DNA from 4 places in the Thaumasiovibrio subtropicus genome. Region 4 is predicted to be linked to each of the others. Evidence: predicted binding sites of a transcription regulator. Region 4 holds the regulator's gene; each other region holds the start of a gene.
What was found. The regulator PurR, encoded in region 4, represses purine synthesis genes. The targets are predictions, from matches to a motif close to TNANGNAAACGTTTNCNTNA.
Positions count from the first base shown of each region.

Region 1: a site for PurR is predicted at 6,069-6,088, ahead of TSUB_RS03915 (NCS2 family permease). Genes of this name have one in related genera too.
Region 2: a site for PurR is predicted at 3,302-3,321, ahead of purL (phosphoribosylformylglycinamidine synthase). Genes of this name have one in related genera too.
Region 3: a site for PurR is predicted at 6,677-6,696, ahead of TSUB_RS04800 (formate--tetrahydrofolate ligase). Genes of this name have one in related genera too.

Region 1 covers NZ_AP023054.1:824,700-832,674, forward strand. The annotation lists gene TSUB_RS03895 (response regulator) at 1-634, opposite strand, end outside; gene dinB (DNA polymerase IV) at 757-1,836, shown strand; gene TSUB_RS03905 (EAL domain-containing response regulator) at 2,071-3,273, shown strand; gene TSUB_RS03910 (aminoacyl-histidine dipeptidase) at 3,314-4,774, opposite strand; gene TSUB_RS03915 (NCS2 family permease) at 6,238-7,527, shown strand; gene gpt (xanthine phosphoribosyltransferase) at 7,591-7,975, shown strand, end outside.
Region 2 covers NZ_AP023054.1:780,897-788,871, reverse strand. The annotation lists gene purL (phosphoribosylformylglycinamidine synthase) at 1-3,150, opposite strand, end outside; gene mltF (membrane-bound lytic murein transglycosylase MltF) at 3,461-4,972, shown strand; gene TSUB_RS25180 (hypothetical protein) at 5,141-5,275, shown strand; gene tadA (tRNA adenosine(34) deaminase TadA) at 5,322-5,849, opposite strand; gene TSUB_RS03700 (methyl-accepting chemotaxis protein) at 6,000-7,975, opposite strand, start outside.
Region 3 covers NZ_AP023054.1:1,005,378-1,013,352, reverse strand. The annotation lists gene TSUB_RS04825 (DUF3360 family protein) at 1-1,337, shown strand, start outside; gene pflB (formate C-acetyltransferase) at 1,536-3,812, shown strand; gene pflA (pyruvate formate lyase 1-activating protein) at 4,068-4,808, shown strand; gene TSUB_RS04810 (hypothetical protein) at 4,942-5,379, shown strand; gene TSUB_RS04805 (hypothetical protein) at 5,357-6,478, shown strand; gene TSUB_RS04800 (formate--tetrahydrofolate ligase) at 6,761-7,975, shown strand, end outside.
Region 4 covers NZ_AP023054.1:1,851,402-1,859,376, forward strand. The annotation lists gene panP (pyridoxal-dependent aspartate 1-decarboxylase PanP) at 1-124, shown strand, start outside; gene torD (molecular chaperone TorD) at 495-1,151, shown strand; gene purR (HTH-type transcriptional repressor PurR) at 1,489-2,493, shown strand; cyclic di-GMP riboswitch class I at 2,673-2,772, shown strand; gene TSUB_RS08360 (TfoX/Sxy family DNA transformation protein) at 2,896-3,498, shown strand; gene torE (trimethylamine N-oxide reductase system protein TorE) at 3,635-3,802, shown strand; gene torC (pentaheme c-type cytochrome TorC) at 3,864-5,051, shown strand; gene torA (trimethylamine-N-oxide reductase TorA) at 5,067-7,532, shown strand; gene TSUB_RS08380 (BRO-N domain-containing protein) at 7,662-7,975, opposite strand, start outside.

The DNA of each region.
Region 1 (7,975 bases), 1.0 Mb from region 4:
TGGTTTTGTCGTTGCTACCTGATAATCCCAGAATGATCATGCTGCTGCGATCGTGTTGTTGACGAATTTCCCAAGTGAGGGCTATGCCATCTTTGCCGGGCATATCATGGTCGGTAATGACAAAATCGATATCTTTTTCCCGTGCCAACACATTAAGGGCTTGCTGGCCGTTTTCTGCCGTTAGGCAAGTCAGGTATTGGCGATTCAGAAGCGCTTCGAGATGTGAGCGAACGGTGCGTGAATCATCTACGACTAATACTTTGTGCTGGCGGTTAGCACTGAGTCGACGAAGTAATACGGGTAAGTAGGATATTGAGGCTGGGCTATCTTTAAGAATGTAATCAATGACGCCTTTGCCAAGCACGCGGTCACGGATGGTTGAATCCATGTTCGCGGTCAGCACAATTGACTTGATCTCATAACTTAAAACAAGGTCAATGATCTCGCCATCCTGAGCATCTGGTAAACAATAGTCGAGCACCGCGCACAGGTAATCATCGTGCTCTTGGAGCAATCGTTTGACTTCCGCATAGGACTCACAAAGTACTGGGACAAAGCCTGCATCAATCAGTTGATTTTCTAGCAGTTTTCGAAATGCACGGCTGTCCTCTACAACAAGCACTTTATCAAGCACTTAAAGACCTCAACAATTAACAATTAAGTAGCTTAATAGTAGATTGTGAATAGATGGTTATCAATTTATTCCTGCAGTAAATCTGAATTGACTTTGAGACAGAACTGTAATTATATACAGCTATGTGCAATTCTGATCTCTACCCTTCATCAAAAAAAATCATCCATATTGATATGGATTGCTTTTTTGCTGCCGTCGAAATGCGCGATAACCCAGCTTATCGTGAGGTACCGCTTGCGATTGGTGGCCCATCCGATCGGCGTGGCGTGCTAAGTACGTGTAATTATCAAGCACGCCGTTTTGGTGTGCGCTCTGCGATGCCGACGGGACAGGCGATGAAGCTCTGTCCTGATCTTGTCGTTGTGCCAGGGAGGATGGAGGTTTATCGACAAGTCTCTAAGCAAATTCGTGCGATATTCGAACGCTATACCGACAAAATAGAGCCTCTCTCTTTAGATGAAGCCTATTTAGACGTGACTGACTCTGGGTTATATAGTGGTTCAGCGACACTCATTGCCAAAGCTATCCGAGAGAATATTTATGATGAGCTAGCGCTTACCGCGTCCGCAGGTGTTGCGCCAGTGAAGTTCATCGCCAAGATTGCCTCTGATCTCAATAAACCTAACGGAATGTATATCGTGACACCGGAGGAAGTCGGGGCATTTGTCGAGAGGCTGGCGCTGAGCAAAATTCCCGGTGTGGGTAAGGTGACGATTAGAAAGCTACATGCAATGGGATTGCGATGTGGTGCCGATGTGCAAGAGTATGGGCGTGACAATCTGGTCATGCAGTTGGGTAAATTTGGTGAATCCCTGTGGGAGCGAGCACACGGTATCGATACTCGCGATGTTGTCACCGTTAGGGATCCTAAATCGGTCGGCATCGAACGTACGTTTTCTAAGAACATTTGTTCGTTTGATGAGTGCTGGGCATTCATCGAGGGGCATTTTGCGGAGTTGGAGCGTCGCTTGGCCCCAAAATTGGTTGATAGAACCATCACTAAACTTGGAGTAAAGATGAAGTTTGCCGACTTTCAGCAAACGACGGTAGAGCATCACTACACGCAGCTAGAGCTGGAGCCTTTTCGACACCTCTTGTCTCAAGCAATCGCGCGGCAACACCAACGGGAAATTCGCCTACTGGGTATTTTTGCGGGCCTGAAGCCGAAAGCGGATGCTGAGCAATTGATGCTGTCGTTATAGAATAATGTCGTACGCTCAACACCTTCTTTATTTCGTTTTTGCACAGCAAATGAAACTCAACTAGTCTCATAAAAAGGGATAGCATCTAGGCTCCCAACGCTGTGTTGTTTCAACTTTAGTCCTCCTTCTGGTTATATTGACTAGAAAAGTGAAATCAGCGGCTGCTAGTTGGCTGAGTGATGTGCGAGTAAGCACATTTACTTCGGTAAGAATTTCACTGTGGTAGATTGACTCATGAATGATGGCAAATGGATCGTTGTAATCGATGACTCGAAGTCTGTGCTAATGCATATCAAAGCGTTACTCACAGAGCTTGGCTTTCAATATGTTGTAACCTCTGATTCCCCTTCTAAATCAATGAATGCCATCTCTCGGAGCCCTGAAAAATACGCGGCTGTGCTGACCGATTTACATATGCCCCAAATGGATGGCATGCAGGTGATTCGCTTCTTAGGGGAAATTGGCTACCAAGGTGGCGTTGGCATTATTTCAGGTATTGATGAGCGTATTGTTTCGCTTGCCTGTGAAATTGCTAAAAAACATAAAACAGCCTTGCTGGGTAGCATCAGTAAGCCGGTGGCTGTGGATGATTTGCGCCGCATGATGAACAAGCTTGATCAGTTCAAGCAGCTTAATTTTTCTAATTATCGAAAAATCAGTGAAGCTGAACTTATTGAGCATATCTGCAACAAAGAAGTGGTGCCATATTACCAACCAAAGCTCGATGTCTTAACGAACAGAGTGAAAGGTGTTGAAGTCTTGGCGCGGATCGTGAAACCGGGGTGTCCAGATGCCATTTTACCGGGGTGTTTTATTCCAGTAGCAAATAGCCATAACTTGATGGATTTGCTGACCATGCAGCTTATCGAAAAAACGGTACAAGATTACCGTGAACTCAGTGACTTGTTTGGGTATGATTTTAAAATCAGTTTTAACTTATGCCCCACGCAACTGACTGATTTGAGTTTTCCGAAGCGTTTAAAGGTGTTGCTCGATTCAAATACCATTCCCACTAGCTCGATTGTGCTTGAAATAACGGAAGAGTTTGCACTGAAAAGCACAGAACAATTGGAATCGTTAAATCGTTTACGAATGGCTGGCTATGGGCTTTCTATGGATGATTACGGTACGGGTTTCACTAACTTACAGCAATTGCGCAGTTTGCCGTTCAGTGAGATTAAAATTGATCGCTCTTTGATTGTTGATATCGATAAGGATGGTTTCTCGCAATTGGTGGTGAAATCAGTGGCGGAGATCGCCGAAGAGATCAATGCAGATCTTGTCGCGGAAGGTATCGAACATATTGGTGAGTTGGACTATCTTTCCAATCACTATGAGCGTTTGTCTTTGCAAGGGTTTTTGATGTGTACGCCGAAACCTTTGGAGAGTTTAAAACTCTGGTATAAGAGCTGGCAAGCCAATGTTGCCAGCGCTTGAGGGGATTAGCATGGACTCAATCAGCATGAGTCGATCACTATTACTGCTTAACCGGAATCGCCTTTAGAATAGCAATCATCTGCTCCCAGAATAGGCCAACGGAGGCTATCTCTACCTTCTCATCAGGAGAGTGAGGGAATTTGATCGTTGGTCCAAATGAAATCATGTCCATGTCAGGGTATGGCTTTTTGAACAAACCGCACTCTAAGCCTGCATGAATAACCATGATATTAGGGAGGCGTCCATAGATACCTTCATAGGTTTCACGGAACAGTGCCATGATTTCTGAATCAGGGTTTGGCTTCCAGCCTGGGTAGGCACCACTAAAGCTGATTTCTGCATCGGAAAGTTGTGCGGTCGCTTTGAGCAGGCTTTCGACATGCTCTCGGCCAGCATCAATGAGAGAGCGCACCAAGCAGAGGATGTTGACTTTTCCTTCTTCTACAGAGATAACACCGACATTCAGTGAGGTTTCAACAACACCTTGAATGTCATCACTCATGCGAATCACGCCATTCGGACAAGCATGAAGTGCGGCGATGAAGCGCTGTTGAAGGGCCGGCGTCCAAACTTGTTCCGTCGCTTCTACTTCTTCAAGCAAGCAAACCAGTGACGTTTCCACTTTACCTAAGGTCTCTTGCCAAGTTGATTCGTATTGCTTCACGAGATGGTGAAGTTGCTCTACATTCGCTTGTGGTAATGCCATGGTGACCTTGGCTTCACGAGGAATGGCATTACGCAACGTCCCGCCCTTAAAGTCGATGAGTTTAATATCGAGTGCTGGGCCATTTTCAAACAGGAAGTGTGCCAGCAGTTTGTTGGCGTTGGCGCGTCCTGTATGGATATCGCACCCAGAGTGACCCCCTTTCAGACCTTTAACGGTTAAGGTTAAAAATGCTTGGTCAGCAGGCGCGGATTCGGTTTCATGTACGAAACTGAGTTCGGCATCAATGCCTCCGGCACATCCCATGTAAATTTCGCCTTCTTGCTCTGAATCCGTGTTGAGAAGGACGTCGCCTTCTAGCCAACCCGCTTCGAGACCAAATGCGCCATCCATGCCGGCTTCTTCGTTCATGGTCAGCAGGACTTCGAGTGGGCCGTGTTCAATATCATCAGAAAAGGCGACAGCAAGACAAGCGGCCATACCCATGCCATTGTCCGCGCCTAACGTTGTCCCTTTGGCGGTTACCCAGTCGCCATCGACATAAGCTTGAATTGGGTCTTGGGTAAAGTCATGGTCAGTGCCTTCATTTTTTTGTGGCACCATATCTAAGTGTGCTTGAAGGACAACACCACGGCGGTTCTCCATACCTGCGGTAGCGGCTTTCTTGATAATAATGTTGCCGACTTTATCGCGGCGTACCTCAAGACCTTTCTCTTTGGCTTGCTCAACAATGTAGTGGGCAAGTTGCTCTTCATGATAGGACGGATGAGGGATGCTGCAGATTTTATCGAAGTAATGCCAGATGATTTGCGGTGTTAGTTGGCTGATCTCAGACACGGTATTTTCCTTTTAGCCTGTGAATGGGCAATGAATGTCCAGAATAATTGTTTGCCTATAAGTTTCGTTTTAGAACAAAATTACAACAAAATTTTTATGTGCCAAGTTTACCACTGTTGGTGAGGGAGGGGTAGCGCTTCTGTTCTGCGTTTGGATATGCATACGGATTAGTTTTGTCCTTGGTGTTTTTGGTAATTTAATTACATTTTGTGCAGGGTTATTATTTATTGACGGAATAATCATGATGATAAAACACGTTTTTGTGAACTTGATCATTTTTTGGTTGTAATTTAATTACGGTGTGGGTATAGTGCACAGACTTGTTAAAGATAAGCTCTTTTGTTCAGGATGAACCCGAAAAACCATCGCCTCCATGGAACCGAGTAGTACGACTTGTCGATGAATTGTTAACGCGCTTCGATAACTGAAACCGCTAGCGTAAAGATAGGTGATGATATGCAAACAATGACGCTTAAAACTGTATGGCACGCGACTAACTACACCAATAACTTTAAGTACCCACAGCCAATCAGTTCGCCAATTCGTTAAATTGGCCTAAACTTTTCCCCCTTTTGTTATTCTATTGCGATGTTTGAATAACTTTTTCTGACACCGGCCTATGTTTGCCGGTGTTTTTTTATCTTTATACTCAAACCACCTCAAGATGCAGGATTCAGAAGCGGCCTAGCGCGTCGAGTTCAAGGCAAAGGTGTGAAGGAATGGCTTTCCCTTTCAAACACCTTTAACGCAGAAATCGGGGCGCTAGTCGCTTCCCGAAGGGCGAGTTTTCTAGGCTCGCCACCGTCGTTACTGTTTTTTGATTTAGTCCACTAGATCTTCAAAACAGTGCCTTGTTGACAAGCCTAGAAACTCTCGCTGAACAAGCATCTTGAGGTGGTTTGAGTATACTCGTCCTCCCTTCTTACGCCAATGTGCATCTTCCCTAAAGGAAGTCCCTTGAGTAAATGCCCCCTTGTAAAGGAGAGAAATGCCAACTGGCATTTACGGCTCTGTGACTTAGCAGGATTACTTGTAAATTAAATGCATATCAAGATGTTTTACTATTATGTTGAAGGTGAAAACGGTTTCTTGCGTTATTTACTAAAGTGACAACATTTGATCGCAAATAATGCCGTATCTACTGCCTCTATTTCACTCATGTATTCGATTACATAGATTATTTGGCCAGTTAATGCGAATAATTTTCTAGATAAAGTGCCTTGAATATTAGGTCTATGAAAAAGTGATTTGCTTTTAATTTACTGTATTTTAAAGATTTTGTTTTTATTAATGTTGACGCAAACGTTTGCCTTTAATTAATTGAGTAAAGAGTCGATAAACTGGAAATCTTCTTATCTTGAGAATATAATCTCGGCCAATTTTTAAAAGGCACGCAAACGTTTTCCACAAACGATTGCGTGCTTGTTTGATAGCAGTTTAATTTCATATTGGATGATAGGTCGATGCTAGAGCAACTATTTAAACTTAAGGAACACGGTACGACTGTACGTACCGAGATCTTAGCCGGGGTGACAACCTTCCTCACCATGGCATATATCATTTTTGTTAACCCAAGCATGTTGTCTGCAACTGGCATGGACCATGGCGCAGTGTTTGTTGCGACCTGTCTTGCAGCCGCTGTTGGCTGTATTGTGATGGGTCTAGCGGCAAACTACCCCGTTGCGCAAGCGCCAGGTATGGGCCTGAATGCCTTCTTTACTTATGGCGTTGTTTTGGGAATGGGGCATACATGGCAAGTCGCACTCGCCGCGGTCTTCCTTTCTGGTATCTGCTTTATCATCCTCAGTGTTTTAAAAGTACGCGAGTGGCTTATTAACGCGATTCCGCTTTCTATGCGCACCGGTATCTCAGCGGGTATCGGTCTGTTTTTGGCTTTCATTGCCCTTCAGAACTCTGGCATTGTTGTTGACAACCCTGCGACGTTAGTGGGTTTGGGTGACATGAAAGCGTGGGGCGCTATCATGGCGGCTCTGAGCTTCTTCTTGACGATTGCGTTAGTGGTTCGTGGCGTGAAAGGTGGCGTGATGATTGCCATTCTCGCGGTAACTGCGATTAGTGTCTTGTTTGGTTATCAAGAGTACGCTGGCATTGTCTCTTTACCACCAAGTGTTGCGCCAACCTTCATGCAACTTGATTTTGCTGGTGCGTTTGAAGTTGGTATTGTGTCTATTGTTTTTGCTTTCCTCTTTGTCGACCTTTTCGATACTGCGGGTACGCTCGTCGGCGTTGCGCAAAAAGCGGATCTTGTTGATGAAAAAGGTAACATTCCTCGCCTTAACCGCGCGCTGTTAGCAGACAGTTCTGCGACTTCTATTGGTGCTCTGTTTGGTACCTCAAACACCACGTCATACATTGAGAGTGTCTCTGGTGTTGCTGTTGGTGGTCGTACTGGTCTTACCGCGGTAACCGTGGGTGTGCTGTTTATTCTGTCACTTTTCTTTGCGCCACTAGCAGGCATGATCCCAGCTTACGCAACAGCAGGTGCGCTGTTCTATGTCGCTATTTTGATGATGTCAGGTTTGGTGAGTATTGACTGGCGTGATCTCACTGAAGCCGCACCTGTGATGGTCACTTGCTTGCTAATTCCACTGACTTACTCTATTGCTGATGGTATCGGTTTAGGTTTCATCGCTTATGCTCTGATTAAGCTACTAAGTGGTAAAGGCCGTGATGTGAATATCAGTGTGTGGATCATTGCAGCATTGTTTGCAGCTAAACTGGCTTTCTCATAGTTGGTTCTTTATTATTAGCCAAATTTTTCGCCGATATTACCTATCGCTTTTGAGGTTGTAGTTATGAGTAATAAATTCGTGATCACTTGGGACAACATGCAAGTGTACACCCGCCAATTAGCAGAAAAGCAACTTCCTGCTGATCAATGGAAAGGTATCATTGCGGTAAGCCGTGGTGGTTTGGTTCCTGCGGCGATCTTAGCCCGTGAACTCGGTATTCGTTATGTCGATACCGTGTGTATCTCAAGTTATGATCACGATCACCAGCGCGATATGAAAGTGTTGAAGCAAGCAGAAGGTGATGGTGAAGGCTTCCTTGTCGTCGATGATCTTGTGGATACCGGTGGTACTGCAGAAGTCATTCGCAATATGTACCCGAAGGCAAAGTTCATTACTGTATGTGCTAAGCCAGCAGGTAAGCACTTGGTGGACGAGTATGTTGTTGACA
Region 2 (7,975 bases), 1.1 Mb from region 4:
CTGCTCACGCAGGATCGCCATTTGAGGCTTCGCTCCTGTCGCAATGAACGGCGCTGCAACATCTTCATTGATGTCGAAGCTTAGGCGAGTATTTAGACCAGGATCGTTGTTGTCTTTCTTGGCTTCAAACTCTTGATCCGCGCCTTTCGGGTTATCACGCAGTGCTTGCATCTTATGCGTCAGCTCCGCCCAGATAGCACGTAGCGCTGTACGGTTTTGATCAAGTAGCGTTTCAGTGCCACGGTTGATGCGCAGTGCATCTTCAGTGGTCACTTTACCAATCACATGACTGCAAGCCGCAAGACCATGTGCAGCAAGTACCGCTTTCACGCTTTCAAGCTCAGCATCAGAAACTTGAAGTACTGCACCCAACTCTTCGTTGAAGAGTGCCGCTAGTGTGTCTTCACTCAATGCAGAAATATCGGCATTGATACCACAGTGGCCCGCAAATGCCATCTCTGCGAGAGTGGTGTAAAGGCCGCCATCTGAACGGTCATGGTAAGCAATCACTTTACCATCACGCACTAGGCTTTGAACCGCATTGAAGAAGCCTTTCAGTAGCTCTGGGCTATCGACATCTGCCGCTTTGTCACCCAACTGCTTGTAAACCTGCGCCAGTGCTGTCGCACCTAGACGGTTTTGACCGTTACCTAGATCGATAAGAACAAGGCTAGAATCACCTTTATCGGTGCGAAGCTGAGGCGTCACTGTGTTGCGAACATCTTCAACACGACCAAACGCAGTGATAATCAGTGATAGCGGCGCCGTGACTTCACGCTGCTCACCATCCTGCTCCCACTTGGTCTTCATCGACATTGAGTCTTTACCAACAGGAATCGTAAGGCCAAGTGCAGGACATAGCTCTTCACCTACCGCTTTCACCGCTTCGTAAAGACCTGCATCTTCACCTGGGTGACCCGCTGCAGACATCCAGTTTGCAGACAGTTTAATGCGGTTAAGGTCACCAATATCAGCTGAGGCGATGTTGGTAAGTGCTTCACCCACGGCCATACGTGCAGACGCGCCGAAATCAAGCAGTGCAGATGGCGTGCGCTCACCCATCGACATGGCTTCACCGTGATACGTGTCGTAACTTGCTGCGGTTACCGCACAGTTAGCGACCGGTACCTGCCATGGGCCAACCATTTGGTCACGAGCAACAAGGCCCGTCACGGTGCGGTCACCAATGGTGATAAGGAATGTCTTCTCTGCAACAGCAGGTAGACGCAATACGCGGTGGGTTGCTTCTTCTAGCTCAATACCGCTGCGATCTAATTCAATACCTTCTGCTTTTTGTGTCGTTACGTCACGGTGCATCTTAGGCGGCTTGCCGAGTAGGATGTCCATTGGCATATCGATTGGCGTATTGTCGAAGTGTGAATCTTCTAACGTTAGGTGACGCTCTTCAATTGCTTCCCCAACCACCGCATAAGGTGCCCGCTCACGCTGACAAATCGCATCGAATACGTCCATATTCTCTGGCGCAACCGCCATTACGTAACGCTCTTGAGACTCGTTACACCAAATTTCTAGCGGGCTCATACCCGGCTCATCGTTTGGTACATCACGTAACTGGAACTTACCGCCACGCTCACCATCGTCCACGAGCTCAGGCAATGCGTTAGAAATACCACCTGCACCTACATCGTGAATAAAGGCGATTGGGTTATCGTCACCCAACTGCCAACAACGGTCGATCACTTCCTGACAACGACGCTCCATTTCTGGGTTTTCACGTTGTACAGAGGCAAAATCAAGATCTTCTGCTGATTGACCTGATGCCATTGAAGACGCTGCACCACCACCAAGACCGATGTTCATCGCTGGGCCACCGAGTACGATCAGTTTCGCACCCACTGGGATCTCTTTCTTCTGAACATGATCTTCACGAATATTACCCATACCACCCGCAATCATGATTGGCTTGTGGTAACCACGAATCTCTTCACCGTTGTGAGAAGTGACCTTCTCTTCGTAAGTACGGAAGTAACCCAGTAGGTTTGGACGACCAAATTCGTTGTTGAATGCTGCACCACCGAGTGGGCCTTCTAGCATAATATCCAAAGCATTTACGATACGACCTGGCTTACCGAAATCGGTTTCCCAAGGCTGTTCGAAGCCTGGCACACGTAGGTTTGATACGGTGAAACCAACAAGGCCCGCTTTTGGCTTACCACCGATACCGGTTGCGCCTTCATCACGGATTTCACCACCACTACCCGTTGACGCGCCCGGCCACGGAGAAATTGCAGTTGGGTGGTTGTGCGTTTCAACCTTCATCAGAATATGGGCATTTTCCTGATGGTAGTTGTATTGACGGTTTTCAGCGTCAGGGAAGAAACGGCCAACTTTAGAGCCTTCCATGACCGCTGCATTATCTTTATATGCAGACAAAACGTAGTCACTGTTGGTCTCGTAGGTGTTTTTGATCATCTTGAACAGAGATTTCTCTTGTTCAACACCATCGATGGTCCAATCTGCATTGAAAATCTTATGACGACAGTGCTCTGAGTTTGCCTGTGCAAACATCATTAACTCAATGTCATTCGGGTTACGACCAAGCTTGGTGAAACTCTCAACCAAGTAGTCAATTTCATCTTCTGCCAACGCAAGGCCCAAAGATACGTTCGCCGCTTCTAGCGCCTGACGACCACCTTCAAGAATATCAACACTGGTGTGTGGTGCTGGCTCAGCTTGAGCAAACAACGCTTGTGCTGCTTCTAGCTCAGTGAATACCGCTTCCATCATGCGGTCATGGATTAATCCCTTCAATTCCACTAGCTGCGCTGCGCTTAGGTCCGCAGACGTCTCAACATAGTAAGCGGTACCGCGCTCTAGGCGTTTAACTTGAGCAAGACCACAGTTGTGGGCGATGTCGGTAGATTTAGAAGACCATGGAGAGATAGTGCCCGGACGTGGCGTGACAACCAATAAAGTACCAGTAGGTGCATGTTCAGCGATGGTAGGGCCATATTGTAGCAGGCTAGCCAGTTTGCTTTGCTCTTCGGCATTAAGCGGGGCTGAAAGATCTGCAAAGTGCATGAATTCGGCATAGATACCAGTGACAGGCAGGTCAAGTTCGCGACAGCGCTCAAGTAGCTTGTTAACGCGGAACTCAGACAGTGCGGGTGAACCTCGCAAAATTTCCATGTGCATACATCTCTCGATTAGCAGTTGAAGAAAGGGGATAGTGCAATAATGTCTGAGAAAAGACGCAGATAAACGCCAAAACGCAAACCTTATGGCACTAGCCTCTATTTGCGGCGGTATTATAGGGGAAAAAGTGTGGGGGCGTAACACTAAAAGCAAACGTTTGCGCTATTTTTTTCCTCTCACGAGAAAAAAGAGTAAGTTATCAGCAAATTTTAGGTAAGTTTTTGAATGCACTTTGCTCGACTGTAAGGGCTTTGGTATAAAGACTCTCAGAATAGAAACAAGAGTATATCGATTGAAATATTCCATGACCAGATTCTGGCTACGCAAACTAACAAGCCTGATCGCCTTCTTACTCTTACTTGCAGGCTGTGAATACCCTACACAACAGCAGAGCAAAGTGGAAGAGATTCGTCAGCAAGGTGTTCTCAGAGTGGGTACTCTCAATAACCAACTCTCCTACTATATCGGGCAAGACGGTCCGACAGGACTTGACTACGAGTTAGCCGCAATGCTTGCCGACGAGCTTGGTGTCACACTTGAAATGCGTCCAATCTTCGGGTTGTCGGGCCTTTTCCCTGCACTTGACCGAGGTGAAATCGACCTCATTGCTGCCGGCCTGACAATTACACCTGAACGCATGGCGCATTATGCCCCTGCCCCTGCCTACTACTTCGCTAGCCAAGTGTTAGTTTATAAAAATGGCCAATGGCGCCCTCGCAGCATTGAAGACCTCGCATCAAGGGATGCCACATTAAAAGTGACCACGAATTCCAGTCATGAAGCGACGCTCAATGCACTTATAGTCGAGCACCCAGAACTGAGTTGGGAGACCACGGATAACCAAGATGGTGATGAGCTACTCAAAATGGTGGCAGAAGGGACACTCGATTACACTATCGCTGACTCTGTCGATGTCGCCATCATGCAACGCACTTTTCCTGAGATTGCCGTCGCGTTGGAGCTCAGTGAAGATCAGCCAATTGGTTGGTATTTAGAAAAAGGCGGTGACGATAGCCTGCATGCCCTGATCATTGAGTTTTTCGGTGAACTAAAGCAGTCCGGTGGTCTTGCCAAACTAGAAGAGCGATATTTCGGCCATGTCGATACCTTTGACTATGTCGATACGCGTGCCTTTATTCGCGCTTTAGAAGATAAGTTACCCGAGTGGCAACCCTTGTTTGAAAAGTACGCCGGTGAGTTTGATTGGAAATTGATTGCTGCACTGGCTTACCAAGAATCACACTGGAATCCGAACGCTGTCTCGCCGACAGGCGTTCGTGGCATGATGATGCTGACCCTGCCAACAGCAAAATCTGTCGGGGTAAAAAACCGTTTGGATCCTGAAGAGAGCATTCGTGGTGGTGCCCTCTATCTGAGCAAGCTCATAAAGCGTATTCCCGACAGTATCGATGAGCATGAAAAAGTATGGTTTGCGCTTGCTTCCTACAATGTTGGCTTTGGTCATGTGATGGATGCTCGTCGTCTTACTCGCGCACAAGGCGGCGATCCTGATGCATGGGCAGACGTAAAACAGCGCTTACCGCTGCTGCGAAAACGCCAGTACTACAGCCAGACGCGCTACGGCTATGCAAGGGGTGATGAAGCCTTAAAATATGTGGAAAATATTCGTCGCTACTATCAAAGCATCACGGGCTACTTCAAAGTGCAAGAACCTGTCATTGAAGAGGTCAATATTGATGATATTGAAACCATCTCACCTGTCTCTGCTGCGTTAGCAACATCCGCAGCGGTCAGTGCGGCCACCAGCGCCTCATCGCCGACAGACAATCAAAGTGATGAAAATAGCAGCAACTAGGTACGTAAATTGCATCATTTGCCCAAGTTAGACCAAAAGCGCTGGTAATCCGCCAACGCCTCCGGTAATAAAGAGTGGTGCGATGCCCTATCGCACCACAACTGACAACGCTCATTCGCGATATTAAATGCCGATAGGCGCTGCCAGTGTGAGAATGGGAGATGTAGAATGAAAAGAAAAAATACGGCGTTTAAACGCTCACATCGTACTGCCGCGACCCGTCGCAAAAGAATGATGACAAATAACCACAAGAAAGTGCTTTGGCGTCAACGTGCGGCCTTCGTCGCAGCGTCAGAAGACTAACTGCCCCGCTGTGCGGTGATTCTGCTGCACAGCCTATATCCCTCTGCTATTTTTCCTCTTGCTGTTGCGCTAGCTTAGCGGCTTGCTTGGCTGCCTTCTTCTCTTTGCGTCGACGTTGGAAAAAGGCTTGTAGTTGAGCGCGACACGCATCTTCAAGCACACCACCTTGCGCAACCACAATATGGTTGGCTTCTGGATAATCCAATAGGTTCATCACGGTGCCCGCTGCACCTGTTTTGAGATCCGGTGCACCATAATACACCTTGCAAATTCGAGCATGAATCATGGCAGACGCACACATAGGGCAAGGCTCAAGGGTGACATACAGCTCTGCATCCAACAGACGGTAATTACTGACAACTTTACCCGCTTGTCGTAGCGCCATAATTTCGGCATGAGCCGTCGCATCATGCTGGCCGATTGAACGATTCCAACCTTCACCGATGACCTTACCATCCAATACAACGACTGCGCCAACAGGGACTTCACCTTCTTGCTCAGCGCGTGTTGCGAGCTCCATTGCATAACGCATAAATTCTTCGTTCAAGATGGCTTCCTCGTTGGTGGTACTCATTCAGCGCAGGAGTATATACGCAAGTCACCTCAAGAGGTAGGCTTCAGAAGCAGACTAGCACGTCGAGATGCCGCTAGCGCGTTCGAGAGGAAAAATGAAAACAGGTGGCTCCACAGAGACCACCTGCTAATTAGAGACGCAATCTTCGCACTATGCGAGACGGAACTTCGCCACGAGTTGACTTAGTTGCTCAGCTTTTGAGCTCATATCAGACGCCGATTGTGCCGCCATACTTGAAACGGATACCGACTCTGTCGCAGCATGGCTAATGCTACTAATGTCATTCGCCATCTCATTGGCGGTAGCTGACTGCTGTTCAGATGCCGCTGCAATCGAGGTGATCATCGATTTCAGCCCTTCGGTGCCTTCCACTATGGTACTTAACGACTCACCCGCACTTTGCGCCTGCTTCACCCCTTCTTCCACTTGCTCCGTTACTTCACTCATGCGCGTCACTGCAACTTGCGTCCCACTTTGAATCGCCGTAATGGAATCGGTAACCTCTTGCGTCGCTTTACTGGTTCGCTCTGCTAGAGCACGGACTTCATCCGCAACCACGGCAAAACCACGTCCAGCCTCACCGGCTCGGGCGGCCTCAATCGCCGCATTCAGCGCCAGCAGGTTAGTCTGTTCAGCAATATCGTTAATCACCCGAATCACTTCACTGATTTGCGAACTTTGCGTACCGAGGTTGTCGACCGTTTCGGCAGTTTCACTCACAATCGCAGCAATCGCATTGATTCTCTCTACGGTGGCATTGACGACATTGCCCCCCACATTGGCTTGCTCACCCGCCTGCATTGCATTATCAGCCGCATTCGAGCTCTGCCCCGCAACCTCGTTCGAGGTTAGACTCATCTCTTCGACCGCTGTCGCAATTTGCTCAGCTTTCTGCGCTTGCGAACCGTTGGCATGCTCCATCTGCTGGCACGAATCAAGGATCTCTTTCGACGAGTCGGTGACTTGCATCGCCACCGCGTTCACCTCTTTTAACAGGCTATTGAGTGATTTCTGCATATCTCCCATCGCAACCGCAAGCTCACCAATTTCATCACCACTTTCATCTTTCTTGATATCACTGGTTAAATCACCGGATGCAATCGCATTTGCGATCCCCAATACCGTAGAAACACGCGTATTGATAGAGTTAGCGAGAAAGTAAGCAATAGCAATCGCGATCAAAACAGCGATAGGAACGACAACAATGATCAACGTAATCACACCATTGAGATCAGCGACAACGGTATCTAACGCTTTGGTGGCATCTGCTTTCTCCTCTTGCGCTGAAACAAAGAGAATTTCTTCAACAATGCTGTAAACGTCATGTTCGAGCTGATCGACGGTTTGAATCGCCGCAGCACGACTCAATGGGTTGTATCGTGCAAAGACCTGCTCTGCCCCACCCACAATCTCATTGTACAGTTGATCGATTTCACGCTGTGCGGCAACTTCTGCAGGCTTTTGCTCTAACGGCTTTAGCCTTTCAAAGTATTGGCTAAACTCAGCGGCATTCCTGCGTACCGCATCGATTTCATCCGCTTCTCCCGTCACGTATTCAGTCAAAGAGGCGAGAATATCGCCCGATTCATCAACAAGCTCCAAATAATAACGTACACCGGGCAGGTCATCGTTCACGGTTTCTCGAATGTCTGTCTCTTTCAAGGCATCATTGAACTCTTGTTCACTCAGCCTTTCCAAAATGCCTTCTAGCTTGGCACCTTGTTCATTTTCAAGTTTATCAATGAACTCATACGCCCATTTTTCGTCATCCGGGTTATAGCGTCCAAACACATCACGAACAACCACGTTGTAGTACTCGTTCACTTTTGACTCGATCAGATCCATTTTTTGTTGATCGGAGGGCTTTGCATACTCAAGAGGCTTTAAAATGGCGAACTCGCGCTGAAATAGCTGGTAGTTTTGTTTGAAGTTGTCAACTTCATCCGTTTCCCCCGCTAAATACTCGAGCACATTGGACTGCATCGCACCAACAACATTGAGGACATTGAGGTAATGAATAACGCCCGGAACGTCATCTGCATTGACTTCTTGCGCGATTTTTTCAATGGCATTCGCTTTAGACCAGACCACGACACTGACGAACAACATTAACGCGATTATAGCGA
Region 3 (7,975 bases), 850 kb from region 4:
CCATCGCCATTATCGCTATGTATTCCTCGGTAGCGATGTCTTGGGCTGACGGTTTATCCGCAGCATGGGATCACGTGGAGCTGGGCAAAACCTTTGCAGTAGAAGTTGCCCGTGTAGAGATGCTTATTCCTGCTCTCCTTTTCTGTGTCTTGGCTTCAGGTTTCTTGAACCCTCGCGCAAACCTTGCAGGTAACCACGGCCCAATGATCCCACTGATCGGGGCAATTGCACTGGCTGGTGCTCACCCACTAGCGTTAGCCATCCTGATCGGCGCCTTTGGTCTCCTTCTAAGTTACCTAAAAGGAGGGTCCAAACTGGTTAATTTAACCAGCGAAGGGGTTGCCGGGGGACTACTGGTCTTCCTCGGTTTCACGGGTGCGATGACACAGATTGGCGATATCCAGAGCTGGGCAACCGGATTACAAAATGCGGAATATGCAAAAGGCAGTTTAGGCTACATCGGTCTCATCGTATTAGCCGCTAACATCTGCCTATACGCTTACCTTGCAAAAGTGAACAAGCGTTGGCTAGCGATTCCAGCATGTGCGTTCACTGGTCTTGCGATTTCATTAGGTCTAGGGGCGGGTTTTGACTTAGTGTTCGAAACGCAAACAGGGCTTCCGAACCTAAACCCTGTATATTGGTGGGGTAGCACTGAACAAGGTTGGATGTTAGGACTACCCAATGTTCAACACTTTATCGCATCACTGCCATTTGCCATTCTTGCCGTTGCAATGTGGTCACCCGATTTCTTGGGCCACCGTATTTTCCAAGAAATGAACTACCCACGCGGCACAGAAAAAGTGTTGATGGATGTCGATGATACAATGACAACCTGTTCACTACGCCAAATGGTCGGTACTGCTGTTGGTGGTTGTAACATCACTTCATCGTGGGGTACATACATTATTCCAGCGGGTATCGCGAAGCGTCCAATTCCAGCGGGTGCCATCTTGCTGGGTACTTTTTGTATCGTCGTCGCTATCCTTGGTTTCCCAATGGATGTCGCAGTATGGCCTCCGGTGATGCGCATTGCCCTGCTTGTCGGTGTATTTCTACCGATGCTAGAAGCGGGTGTGCAGATGATTCGTGATAGCAAAGATGCACAAGCAGCAGGTATCTGTGTGTTCGGTGCGATGGTCGCAAACCCAGTACTTGCATGGGCGATGACAATGCTACTGGACAACAACGGTTTGATCGGCAACAAAGAACGTGCGGCTAAGTTGTCTATGATTGACCGCATCGTGATTCCGGCGGGTGCCCTATTGATTTGTTTAGGTGCCATGCTCGCGGTAGGTATGTTGGAAGGCCAATACGGTATCCCAGCACTCCTTTAATTATAAAGAACGGGCAGCTTATTGCTGCCCTGTCTTAAACTGTAACAATAACGCGGTAGCCAGAGCGAGTAACCATACGAATAATGATGTGATAACAGTTCACAGCAATTATTCTTATAGTTATTTTTTCAGAGAGTATCGCCTCTATGTTAGCCAGAGGTTGATACGTGTTTTTTCTACTAAAAAGGTAGGTATGTCATGGCAGAGCAATTTGCTAAAGCATGGGAAGGATTTGTTGCCGGCGAATGGCAAAACGAAGTTAACGTTCGTGATTTCATTCAAAAGAACTACGCACCGTATGAAGGTGACGAGTCATTCCTGGTAACTGAAGGCACTGAAGCGACTAACAAGCTTTGGGCAAAAGTGATGGAAGGCATCAAGCAGGAGAACTCAACACACGCTCCTGTTGATTTCGACACTTCAGTGATCTCTACCATCACTGCACACGATGCGGGTTACATCGAAAAAGATCTAGAAACTATCGTTGGTCTGCAAACTGAAGCACCACTTAAGCGTGCGATCATCCCTAACGGTGGTATCCGCATGGTTGAAGGCTCTTGCAAAGCTTACGGCCGCGAACTAGACCCAACTGTTAAGAAAATCTACTCTGAGTACCGTAAAACGCACAACGCAGGCGTATTCGACATCTACACTCCAGACATCCTGAAGTGTCGTAAGTCTGGCGTTCTGACAGGTCTTCCAGATGCCTACGGCCGTGGTCGTATCATCGGTGACTACCGTCGTGCCGCGCTATACGGTATCGACTTCCTAATGAAGGACAAGCTAGCTCAATTCAACTCTCTACAAGAGCGTTTTGAGAATGGCGAAGACCTACAGATGACCATGCAGCTTCGCGAAGAGATCGCAGAGCAGCATCGTGCACTAGCTCAAATCAAAGAGATGGCAGCGAAATACGGCTACGACATCTCTGCTCCTGCGACTAACGCACAAGAAGCAGTTCAGTGGACTTACTTCGCTTACCTAGCGGCTGTTAAGTCTCAAAACGGTGCAGCAATGTCACTAGGTCGTACTTCAACGTTCCTAGATATCTACATTCAGCGTGACATCGAAGCGGGTATCATCACTGAAGAACAAGCTCAGGAAATGATCGACCACTTCGTCATGAAACTACGTATGGTGCGTTTCCTACGTACTCCTGAGTACGATGAGCTATTCTCTGGCGACCCAATCTGGGCGACTGAGTCTATGGGTGGTATGGGTCTTGACGGTCGTACGCTAGTAACGCGTACTAACTTCCGTTTCCTAAACACGCTATACACCATGGGTCCTTCTCCAGAGCCAAACATCACTGTGCTTTGGTCTGAGCAGCTACCTGACGGCTTCAAGCGTTTCTGTGCGAAAGTATCTATCGATACTTCTTCTATCCAGTACGAAAACGACGACCTAATGCGTCCAGACTTCGAGTCTGATGACTACGCAATTGCATGTTGTGTCTCTCCAATGGTTATTGGTAAGCACATGCAGTTCTTCGGTGCGCGTGCGAACCTCGCTAAGACGCTTCTGTACGTAATCAACGGCGGTGTTGATGAGAAGCTGAAGATGCAGGTTGGTCCTAAGTCTGAGCCAATGCTTGACGAAGTACTAGACTTTGACAAAGTATACGCGGGTCTAGACAACTTCATGGATTGGTTGGCGAAGCAGTACGTCACTGCACTGAACAGCATCCACTTCATGCACGACAAGTACAGCTACGAAGCCTCTCTGATGGCATTCCATGACCGCGACGTACGTCGTACCATGGCTTGTGGTATCGCAGGTCTTTCTGTTGCTGCTGACTCACTGGCTGCAATCAAGTACGCGAAAGTGAAACCAGTACGTGACGAAGATGGCATAGCGATCGACTTCGAGATCGATGGCGATTATCCGAAATTTGGTAACAACGACGCACGCGTAGATGACATCGCTTGTGAGCTTGTTACTACCTTTATGGATAAGATCCGTAAGCTGAAAACTTACCGTGATGCAGTACCAACTCAGTCAATCCTAACCATCACTTCAAACGTGGTATACGGTAAGAAGACGGGTACGACACCAGATGGTCGTAAAGCAGGCGCACCATTCGCTCCAGGTGCTAACCCAATGCACGGCCGTGACGAAAAAGGTGCGGTAGCATCGCTGACTTCTGTAGGTAAACTACCGTTTGCTGACGCAAAAGACGGTATCTCTTACACCTTCTCTATCGTACCTAACGCGCTAGGTAAAGATGAGACGACGCAGAAAGCTAACCTAGCAGGTCTAATGGATGGTTACTTCCACCATGAAGAGACTATCGAAGGTGGTCAGCACTTGAACGTTAACGTTCTAAACCGTGACACCCTAGAAGATGCGGTTAAGCACCCAGAGAAATACCCTCAGCTAACTATCCGCGTTTCAGGCTACGCTGTTCGCTTTAACTCTCTCACTGCTGAGCAGCAAAAAGACGTTATCGCACGTACTTTCACTGAAACACTTTAATCGTTCAGTTTAAATGACTTAAAAACCTCGCTTCGGCGAGGTTTTTTTATTTTTGCAAACCCAATTAATAAGCTTAGTTATCAGCGCACAGCCTTCCACGTTACACACTCATAACCTCTTCGTTACCCCTCATTAAAATCACTTATTGCTTCTGCTTAATAATTCAAAAAGTTGTAAATCCTTGTCTATTGAGGGGAATTCTCATCGCGTTTGTAATACACTGACTCCTAAATTACGCACTGAGCGAGAGATGTAATGACAGCAATTGGTCGAATCCATTCCTTTGAATCCTGCGGCACCGTAGATGGCCCAGGTATCCGCTTTATTGTGTTTATGCAGGGCTGTCTAATGCGCTGCCAATATTGTCACAACCGTGATACTTGGGATCTTCACGACGGTAAAGAAGTCTCTGTTGAAGAAATCATGAAAGAAGTACTCACTTACCGACACTTTATCAATGCATCGGGAGGGGGGGTTACCGCATCAGGAGGTGAAGCGATGTTGCAACCTGAGTTCGTGCGTGACTTCTTCCGTGCAGCCCAAGCAGAAGGTATTCACACTTGTTTAGATACTAATGGCTATATTCGCAAGCATACTGACATTGTCGATGAAGTGCTTGATGTCGCCGACTTAGTGATGCTTGACCTCAAACAGATTGACAATGATGTTCATGAAAATCTGGTGGGTGTGCCCAATAAACGTGTGTTGCAGTTTGCAGAGTACCTGCACAAACGTGGCCAAAAAACGTGGATTCGCTATGTGGTCGTTCCTGGTTTCACCGATGACGAAGCCTCCGCTCATCGCTTAGGTGAATTCATTAAAGACATGGATAACATCGAAAAAGTCGAGCTTCTCCCGTACCACCAGCTCGGTGCGCACAAATGGGAAGCGATGGGCCATGATTACCCTCTCGATGGCGTTTCGCCGCCTCCCAAAGAGACGATGGAAAACATCAAAGCTATTTTGGCAAGCTACGGCCACAATGTCATGTACTGATCACTGTTGCCTCTTCATGATGAAGAGGCTCCCTATTCTTCCAGTCACAAATATCAACTTAATAAGACAAAACTATTGAATTAGTTTCTGTTCGCTTCTACGTTTAATGAGGGCGATATACAGGGATGAAAATTTGTCTTTCTCACTTCGTATCATCACATTCATTTTCTTATTGCTATTGAGCGGCTCCGCCTTCAGTAAAGAAGGTGCATTTGCCATCGTCACTGCCTCCCCAATACCGCCCGCTCAACTCTCATTGCCAAAAGCTAAGCTGCTCTTTTCTGGCAAAACTCGCGCTGTAAAAGGCATTGGACGCGTCAAATTGGCCGACTTCCCCACCGGGAATCCGATACGGGTCGCTTTCTATGACCTTTTCCTCAATAAAAACGAGGCACAAATGAACCGTCTTTGGGCGTCATTAGCATTCTCTGGGCGTGCTCAACCCCCCATTGAAATGGCTGATGATAGTATTGAAACTCTCAAACAGTGGCTAATGGATAACCCAGATGCGGTTGGGTATTTACCATTAGAGCATGCAGGAGGCTTAAATGTATTACTTGAAATTCATTAAGGCCCTACCGCTTGTTATCTCAAGTTTATCCGCTTGGGGCAGCACCCTACCCGAATGGCTTTCTGTCTCCGGTTTTGCGTCTACCGCGGCCGCTAAGAGCGACAACACAGCACCCTACTACTATTCGCGTAACATCTCCGATGAATGGTGCTTTGACTGCGACACTATCGTTGGCCTACAACTCGACGCACATCCGAATGATTGGCTACACCTCTCCGTTCAAGGCGTAAAGCGCCCAGTCGATAATTTCAGTGAACCTGCACTCGAATGGGCGTATGTCGCCTTCTCACCCACGGAGTCTTTTAGCCTGAGAACAGGGCGTTTACGCTCTCCAACCTTCATGTATTCGCAAGTAGTGTTTGTGAATCAGGCTTACCCGTGGTTACGTTTGCCCGCAGAAGTTTACGACACAACAAAAGGCTTTACCCGTTACGATGGACTGGATGCGCGTTATCAAATTGAAACCGACAATGATCTGATCATCACCTTCCATCCCTATATGGCCTATAAATCAACCATTCGTGATAATGAAATCAATAATTATAGCTGGGATGTCTATATTCATGAACACTACGGCTTAAAACTTGATATTGAGGGCATTAACTGGTCAGCCTATCTCAACCATTATCGCGCAGACATTACTGTGACGTCCGACGAACTGTTAGTGCCAAGTGGCTTTCCGGTGCTTCCAACAACACCATTTGTTCCGTTTAAGCAAGATGTCCAAACCAAAAGCTGGACCTATGGCATAAAGTACGATTGGCAAGATTGGACCTTTGTCTTTGAGGGCGCAGGCAGTGATAGCACCTCGTGGGGTGGCTATCTCTCTGCCATCTATACATGGGACAAGTTCACTCCTTATATTGTCTATGGAAAACGCTCTCCGACATCTGATGACAACCCAGAAAAGTCGGACAGCTTCAGCTTGGGACTTCGCTATGACATCAAACCCAACTTATCGATTGTTGGAGAGTGGCACCATACCAAAACTGGCGATGGCAATTACCGAGGCAGCTTTACACCACCCACTATTCAAGAGATAGAAGACCGCTCTGCAAACATTATTTCTATCGGTATTAACTACAGTTTTGCCTTTTAGCGATCGGGACGGATAAGACACCGCCCGATCACGCTATTAAGGCGTCATTCACAAAATCAAATCATCACCGCAACAAATAAAAAACCTAATTGAGTCAAATAATTCCCTTCTCAGGTACCATGAATTTCAGTAATATTCATTTACAGAAATAATCACCAAATAAACCCTTCAGAGCATTTAATTTTATGGTATAAATACCACCGCAAACGATTGCGCAACTGCTTTTGCGCCATTTCTCGCCATATACCACTCACTACGACGTTCCAAAGAGGATAGTGAATAATGAAAAGCGACATTCAAATCTGCCGTGAAGCCACACTGACCCCAATTGAACATATTGCCGCTCAGCATGGCATTCATTCAGACGACTTATCTCCTCAAGGTACGCATAAAGCGAAGATTAAACCTTCCATCCTCCAGCGTCTAAGCACGGAAAAAGAAGGAAAATTGGTCGTAGTGACAGCAATCACACCGACGCCACTTGGTGAAGGTAAAACAGTAACCACCATCGGTCTCGCCCAAGGCTTAAAGAAAATTGGTCGCTCGGTGATGGCCTGTATTCGCCAACCATCAATGGGCCCCGTTTTTGGTGTCAAAGGTGGTGCTGCGGGTGGTGGCTACAGTCAAGTCGCGCCGATGGAACAACTTAACCTTCATCTCACTGGTGATATTCATGCCGTGACTGCGGCACATAACCTTGCTTCTGCCGCACTGGACGCGCGCATTTATCATGAGCAGCGCCATGGTTATGACGCATTCGAAGAGAAAACAGGGCTGACCGCACTGCGCATTGACATGAAGCGTATCGTTTGGAAACGCGTAATCGACCATAATGATCGCGCGCTACGTATGGTAACTGTTGGCAAAAATCAGCCTGGAAAAACCATTAATGGCCTTGAGCGCGAAGACGGTTTCGACATCTCAGCAGCCTCTGAGCTAATGGCTATCCTTGCCCTCTCAAACGACCTGCAAGACATGCGTCAACGTATTGGCAAAGTGGTGCTAGCTTACAACTTGGATGGTCAACCTGTTACCGCGGAAGACTTGCAAGTCGCTGGTGCGATGACCGTAACAATGCGTGAAGCCATCGAGCCCACATTAATGCAGACTTTAGAAGGCGTCCCAACCCTCATCCATGCAGGCCCTTTCGCCAATATTGCTCATGGTAACTCCTCTGTCATTGCCGATCGCATCGCGCTGAAACTGAGTGATTTTACTATCACAGAAGGTGGATTCGGATCTGACATGGGCTTCGAAAAAGCCTGCAACATAAAAGCACAGCAAGCTGGACGCGCCCCGGATTGCGCTGTTGTTGTCGCGACTTTACGTGGATTGAAAGCCAACTCAGGCTTATATGACCTTCGCCCTGGGCAAGCACTGCCAGACACCCTTTTTGAAGAAGATGAAACCGCCCTACTTGCTGGCTTTGAGAATCTAAAATGGCACATTAACAATGCCGCCAAATACGGTGTCCCTGTAGTTGTTGCCATTAACCGC
Region 4 (7,975 bases):
CCCGCTCACCACAGAAGAAATTCTTGAATGTGTCCTTGATGAGCAAAGTGATATCGCTAAGCAGAGCATCATTAGCCTGCCTAAATTGCTCGAGCTTGCGAGACAGATAAACGCACGACAGTAATCAACTACCGCCGCCTCAACAGGCAAAGCTTAAGAAGCAAGCAACAGGAAGCAGACTAACGCGGCGAGTTCAAGGCAAAGGGGTAACGGAATGGCTTTCCCCTTTCGAACACATTTAACGCAGAAATCGGGGCGCTAGTCGCTTCCCAAAGCGCGAGTTTTTTGGCTCGCCACCTTTGTTACTGCTTTTTGATGTAGTCGACTAGACCTTCAAAGCAGTGCCGCGATGGCAAACCTAGAAACTCGCGCTGAACAAGCATCTTGAGGTGACTTGAGTATATTCAAATAAGCATCTTCTTTTTGCTCTCCTTAAAAAGCATCTATACTTTCAGTGTGTTATGCAGAGTGTAGATGTGGCTATGAACGACCCATTGATTAATGAAAACCGTGCCCAAATGTACTGGTGGTTTTCTTCTTTGTTTTTTACTGAACTAACAGAGAAACAACTGCAGCATTATATGAGTCCACAGTTTCTTGCTTTTATTCAGCAGTTGTCAGAAGCAGAAGAGCTACAAGATGCCTCAGAACATTTCTCTCATGCCCTCACCCGGTTAAATTCCCGAGAAGATGTACAATTAGAGCTTGCCGCAGATTTTTGTAGTTTATTTCTAACAGGTGATCGCGCCAGTGCAATACCTTATGCCTCAGTCTATTTAAGCCAAGATAAATTAACCCACGGCGAAACCGCACAAGAAATTCGCGCACTACTGATAGAACATCAAATCGGTTTAGATGCGCAACATAATGAACCCGCAGATCACATTGCGATTATTCTCGACTTTGTTGGTAACTTAATCATTAATATGAATAAACATGAAAGCGACCAGCAAATTGCGAGACACCTCAATGATCAAATCGACATTATCCAGCGTTACCTCGTCAAATGGGTCCCCCAGTTTGTCGATCGCGTTAGTCAAAATGACCGCTTTGGTTTTTATGCAACCAGTGCAGAACTGCTTCAAGCTTTTTTGATATACGACTTAAGTTACTGTATTGAACAGTATCAAAGGCACCACACTACACCATGATGTTATTTAATGACACAGACTGCAAATACGGCCAGTAACTCGAGATGGGATTGCATCGAGCGTATAAACTACCCAAGCAATTCGTAAACCCATAGTGCTGAATAGTGATAAACACGTAGACAAGTGGTGAGAAATGCCGCAAGTGGTACCCCTGATATCACAATGTCGCGCTAAAATTCCGTATATCATTTCATAAAGATTGCACTATCGTCCTTACTCAGTAGAATGTGAACGCAAGCGATTACATAATGAAATGTTGCTGTGACCGTTTACACGCAACCACTCAATAATAGCCAGCGATGCGTACTGCTGGCAGATACGATATTAGAAGAAAAAAATGGCAACCATTAAAGATGTTGCGCGCATGGCTGGCGTCTCAACGACGACTGTCTCGCACGTAATCAACAAAACTCGATTCGTCGCAGAAGCTACGCAGAAAAAAGTGTGGGAAGCAATCGACGAACTCAACTATGCGCCAAGTGCCGTTGCGCGTAGTTTGAAGTGTAACTCTACCCGCACTATTGGCATGTTAGTAACCAAATCTAACAACCCTTTCTTTGCCGAGGTGGTTCACGGCGTTGAAGAGTATTGCTACAAAGCCGGCTACACACTGATTCTATGTAATACCGAAGGCAACTTTAACAAACAGCGTGATTACCTACGCATGTTAGCTGAAAAACGCGTCGATGGTCTTCTCGTCATGTGCTCAGATCTTGATGACGAACTACTTGCCATTCTCAATCGTCAAAAAGATCTACCGATGGTCATTATGGACTGGGGACCAGAATCTGTTACCACAGATAAGATTCGCGATAACGCAGAGAAAGGGGCGTATCTCGCCACGCGTCACTTCATCGACAATGGCCACCAAGAGATTGGTTGTGTGTCAGGCCATTTGCAGCGCAATACCTGTGTCGAGCGCATGAAAGGATTCAGTGCCGCGATGCAAGAGGCGAACTTGCCTATCAATCAAGATTGGATTATCGAAGGCGACTTTGAGTGCGAAACGGCAGTGAAAGCGGCGCAAGATTTCATCGCAATGGATCAACGCCCTACTGCTATCTTCTGCTTCAATGACATTATGGCGATGGCGTTAATCAGTACGTTTGAGCAGGCAGGTATTAGTGTACCAGACGATATTTCGGTGATTGGCTATGACAACATTGATTTATCTCCTTACTTTTCACCACCTTTAACGACAATTCACCAGCCTAAGCACCGTTTAGGTAAAAAGGCAGTCGAGTTACTGATGGCGAGAATTAAAGATAAAGAACACGATAGCCAATTATTCGTCATGGAGCCCGAATTGGTAGTACGTAAGTCTGTAAAACGTATGAAATAAATTCATCATCTTTTTATAAATGCCTGCTTTGAGAACAAGCGGGCATTTTTTTGCCTTTTATGCAAATACGCCAATATTCTGTTCTGCACTTATCAAATTTCCCGTCAAAATTATGGTACCAATATCACGTTTTTATTGGGACGAAGATCAAAACCTATATTGATATAAGCTAAATATTGTCACGAACAGGGCAAACCATTCGAAAGATTGGGACGCAAAGCTTCCGGCCTAAATACAAGATTTTTAACGAATCTGGTAAATGGTAGCGGGGTTGCCGATGGAAAAACTAGTTGTACACACGGAAGTTGACAGAGCGTTGACATTCAGGAACTGCAGCTGGTCTATTCTTGGTTCCTAGCTCTGATTAGTGGTGACCTATTCACATAATCACCGAGATGTAGCATGGACAAACCAGTACTAAAAACTTCAATAAAGTTACTCAGTCGTTTTGGGACAATTAAGTCGCGTTCAATGTTTGGCGGTTTTGGCCTTTTCTTAGGCGAAACCATGTTCGCACTTGTTGTAAACGATAAACTTCACCTACGTGCTAACGCCAGTAACGAGCGTCAGTTCAAGGAGAGTCAATTCCAGCCTTACGTTTACAAAAAGCGTGGGTTCCCGGTTGTCACTAAGTATTATGCAATACCTGACACCTGGTGGGATGACGAAGATCAGATCATCTCTCAAGCATCCCTCGCACTCACCGCAGCGCAAGAGGATAAAAAGGATCAAGAGGCAAAAAAGGCGAAGTTGCCTGACCGAATCAAAGATTTACCCAATCTGAGATTGGCAAACGAACGAATGCTGAAAAAAGCGGGTATTACCACTGTTGAAGAGCTCGTAGAAAAAGGCGCTTTACAGGCATTCAGACAACTGCAAGACACGCAAGGCGAATCGCTAAACGTCGAATTACTTTGGGCATTGGAGGGCGCAATCACAGGGAAACATTGGTCTGTCGTTACCGAAGACCGACGTCAAGAGCTCCTGTCAAAGCTCGGTGGATGACGACTTTATAAGGCTAAATGCCAACAAATTCTGAGAAGGCTGACTTTCTATTGAAAGTCGGCCTTTTTACTTTTCAGCCCGCCATGACCAAGTACAGGGTCTATACTCCATTCATGGCACTCAGGTGGGCAATGTCATGGACAACAATACAACAACAACGTCGCAACGCAGTGATGAGTGGAAAACCTTTCTATTCATTGTCATTTTTCTCTTCCCTATCCTTTCGGTCATCATCGTTGGCGGATACGGCTTCTTCATCTGGATGATGCAGATCTTTTTCTGGGGTCCGCCCGGCCACGGCTAACAAACCATCTCAAACGCTTACTGACTTTCTATAACCACGCTTTTTTATCAGCGAGGCCACTATGAAAAAGCTTCTCTCCGCGATGTGGCGGACATTTCGACGCCCTGCGACAAGCATTAGCCTAGGCGTGCTTTGCTTAGGCGGATTCGTTGCCGGCATTATTTTCTGGGGCGGCTTTAATACTGCGCTAGAAGCAACCAATACCGAAGAATTTTGCATCTCATGCCATAACAAACCTGAGAATGATCTTGTATACACTGAATTGCAGCAAACCGTTCACTGGTCAAATCATTCTGGTGTCAGAGCCACCTGTCCCGATTGCCATGTTCCGCACAATTGGACAGATAAAATCGCCCGTAAAGTACAAGCCAGCAAAGAAGTCTTCGCTTGGTTTGCGGGCAGCATCAGCACAGTGGAAAAATTTGAAGACCGCCGCTTAGTACTCGCCCAACATGAATGGGAACGCCTTTCGGCTAACGGTTCGTTAGAGTGTAAAAATTGCCACAGTTACGCCAGTATGAATTGGGACCAAATGTCGGATACCGCGCGCATTCAAATGGAGCAAGCCGCGGAAAGAGACCAAAGCTGTATCGATTGCCATAAAGGCATTGCTCACAAGCTGCCGGAAGGGATGGAAAGCTCTGGCGGTATGATAGGCGAACTAGTGCAGCAATCACATAGCACCCGCTACAGCGTGGGTGAAAGTTACTACAGTGTCCGTCACCTCAACATTTATGAAGACGCCAATCTAACCACAGAAGGTGGCCTACTCAATCCCGCAACCAAAATTACCGTCATTGCTGAACAAGGCAATGCGATTCAGTTCAATATAGAAGGGTGGCGAAAAACCAAAGGTTTTGGTCGTGTGATAAACGAAGATTTTGGGTTAAACATACCCTCAGCCGCACTCACCAAAGAAGCAGCGGCCAACGACGACATTATCCAAGTCTTCGAGCAAAAAGAAGATGACCTCACAGGCCTTGGTTGGGAACGCGTCACAGCAACACTTTGGGCAGAGAAAGACTCTTTCCTCTCATCGCCTGATGCACTGTGGGCAAAAGCCGATGAATCTTATGTGACCAACTGCAGTATCTGTCACACGCAGCCCGCACCCGCTCACTTTAGTACCAATGCATGGCCTGGCATGTTTAATGGCATGTTGTCGTTCGTCAATCTTGACGCGGACAGTGAAGCATTAGTACTGAAATATCTACAAAAACATTCTTCAGATTTCTCAGATCATCACTGAGTAAGGTAGGAAATGATGACAGTAAGTCGACGTGAGTTTCTCAGAGGCTTAGCGACCACAGGCGTTGCAGCTGCTATCGGCCCTAGCTTAGTTGCGCCACTTGCCAACGCAGAGGAAGACGCCACGCTAGGCACATGGAAAACATCCGGTTCTCACTTCGGTGCATTTAGAGCACGCGTTTACGCAGGTAAAGTGCAAGAGATTGAACCATTAGCATTCGATAAACACCCCACTGATATGATCAACGGTATCAAAGGGGTGATCTACAACCCTTCAAGGGTGCGTTACCCAATGGTTCGCCTCAATTGGCTCAAGAAACATCGCTACAGCAGCGACACACGTGGCGACAACCGTTTCGTTCGGGTCACTTGGGATGAAGCACTCGATCTTTTCTATCGAGAACTCGAATATGTACAAACTAACTTCGGACCTTGGGCGTTACATGCTGGGCAAACAGGCTGGCGACAAACCGGACAATTCCACAGTTGCACAAGCCATATGCAACGTGCAGTCGGTATGCATGGCCACTTTTTAACCAAGGTTGGCGACTACTCAACAGGCGCAGGGCAAACCATTCTCCCCTACATCCTTGGCTCAACCGAAGTCTATGCCCAACAAACTTCTTGGCCTAAAATCTTTGCGCATACCGATGTACTTATCCTCTGGGCGAATGACCCAGTCAAGAACACCCAAGTCGGCTGGCAGTGTGAAACCCATGAATCCTATGCCTACTACGAACAACTCAAGCAGAACCTCGCCGACAAAAAGATCCGCGTTATCTCCATAGACCCTGTAAAGACCAAAACACAGAACTTCTTAGACTGCGAGCATCAGTACATTAATCCGCAAACCGATGTGCCCTTCATGCTTGGCGTTGCGCATACACTTTACAAAGAAGACCTTTACGACAAGGACTTTATCAACACTTACGCATTAGGTTTTGATGACTTCCTGCCCTATTTATTGGGTACCGCCGCAGATGAGACAGAAAAGACACCCGAATGGGCGGCCGCTATTTGTGGCATAGATGCTGACACTATTCGCGACTATGCACGCTTAATGGCCAATAACCGCACGCAAATTATCTTTGGCTGGTCAATACAACGTCAGCAGCATGGCGAGCAGCCCTACTGGATGGGTGCCGTTGTCGCCGCTATGCTTGGCCAAATCGGTAAACCCGGCGGCGGTGTCTCTTATGCACACCACTACAGCGGTATTGGGATCCCTCCCACGGGCGCAGCAGGTCCTGGCGGATTTCCAAGAAACCTCGACCCCGGCATGAAGCCTAAACATGATAATAAAGACTACAACGGCTACAGCAGCACAATTCCCGTCGCGCGTTGGGTCGATGCGCTGCTCGAACCGGGCAAAAAAATCAACTATAACGGAGCAACCGTCACCTACCCTGATATCAAAATGATGGTATTCAGTGGCAATAACCCTTGGCACCATCACCAAGACCGTAACCGGATGAAAGAAGCGTTCAAAAAACTGCATACGGTGGTAAGCATCGACTATTGCTGGACAGCGACATGCCGATTCTCAGACATCGTATTGCCTGCATGTACACAATTTGAGCGCAACGATATCGATCTCTACGGTGCATATTCAGCCAGTGGGATTCTGGCCATGCATAAACTGGTCGACCCACTTTATCACTCAAAGACAGACTTCGAAATTTTCACTGAGCTCACTCGTCGATGGGGACAACATAAAGCGTATACCCGCGGCATGGACGAGATGGACTGGGTCAAGATGCTTTACAACGAATGCCGTGAAGCCAATAAAGGCAAGTTTGCTATGCCCGAATTCGATGAGTTCTGGGCAGCTGGCTTGGTCGAATTTGGGCAGGGTTCTGATTATATTCGCCATGCTGATTTCCGTGAAGATCCTGAAATAGCACCACTCGGCACTCCGTCAGGCTTTATTGAGATTTTTAGCCGCACTATCGATCGCATGGGCTATCAAGAGTGTCGTGGCCATCCGATGTGGTTTGAAAAAGCAGAACGCTCTCACGGTGGTCCAAAATCAGATGTCTACCCGCTTTGGTTACAATCTTGCCATCCAGATAAGCGCTTACACTCACAAATGTGCGAGTCGGAAGAGTTTAGAGCAACCTATGCCGTACAAGGACGTGAACCGCTATACATGAGCCCAGAAGATGCGAAAGCACGCGGTATTGCTGATGGGGATTTAGTCCGCATCTACAACGATCGCGGCCAAGCTCTAGTAGGTGCAGTGGTGTCGGATGACTATCCACCGGGTGTAGTGCGGCTCCAAGAAGGCGCATGGTATGGCCCCTTGAATGAGAAAGTCGGCGCTATCGATACTTATGGTGATCCAAACACTATGACACTCGATATCGGTGCATCGGAACTGTCGCAAGCCACCAGCGCCAATACTTGCTTGGTCGAGATCGAGAAGTTCAACGGCGAAGTCCCCCCTGTCACCTCCTTTGGGGGCCCTATTATGGTGAGTTGACGGCACGATTCCTTTCCTTCAAATACACAAAAGCCTCGAATATTCGAGGCTCTTTATGGCTCTACTGCTGTACTTCGTTATTTCTCAGCGTTTGATGGGGAAGTCATGTATGTGATTGACTTTATGGCTCTACTGCTGTACTTCGTTATTTCTCTTACTGCTTTCAAACAAAAGTACTGCCTTATCAATCGTCTCGATAGTGAAAGCCTTAGAGCAGATGTCACGACCGCTACTTCTTTTCTGAGATTTATATGAACCAGAACCATCAGACGAAAGATTCAAACAATGTGCAAAGAGCAGATACTGGTCTGGTTTAGAAAGATTCTCACCATACCAATGGTCTGCCACCAATAAATACTCTACTTGCTCAATTTGTTTTCGTAGCTCCCCAATATCTTGAGCTATGGTATTCATTTGCTTCTTTAAAGCAGCATCTGCTGCCT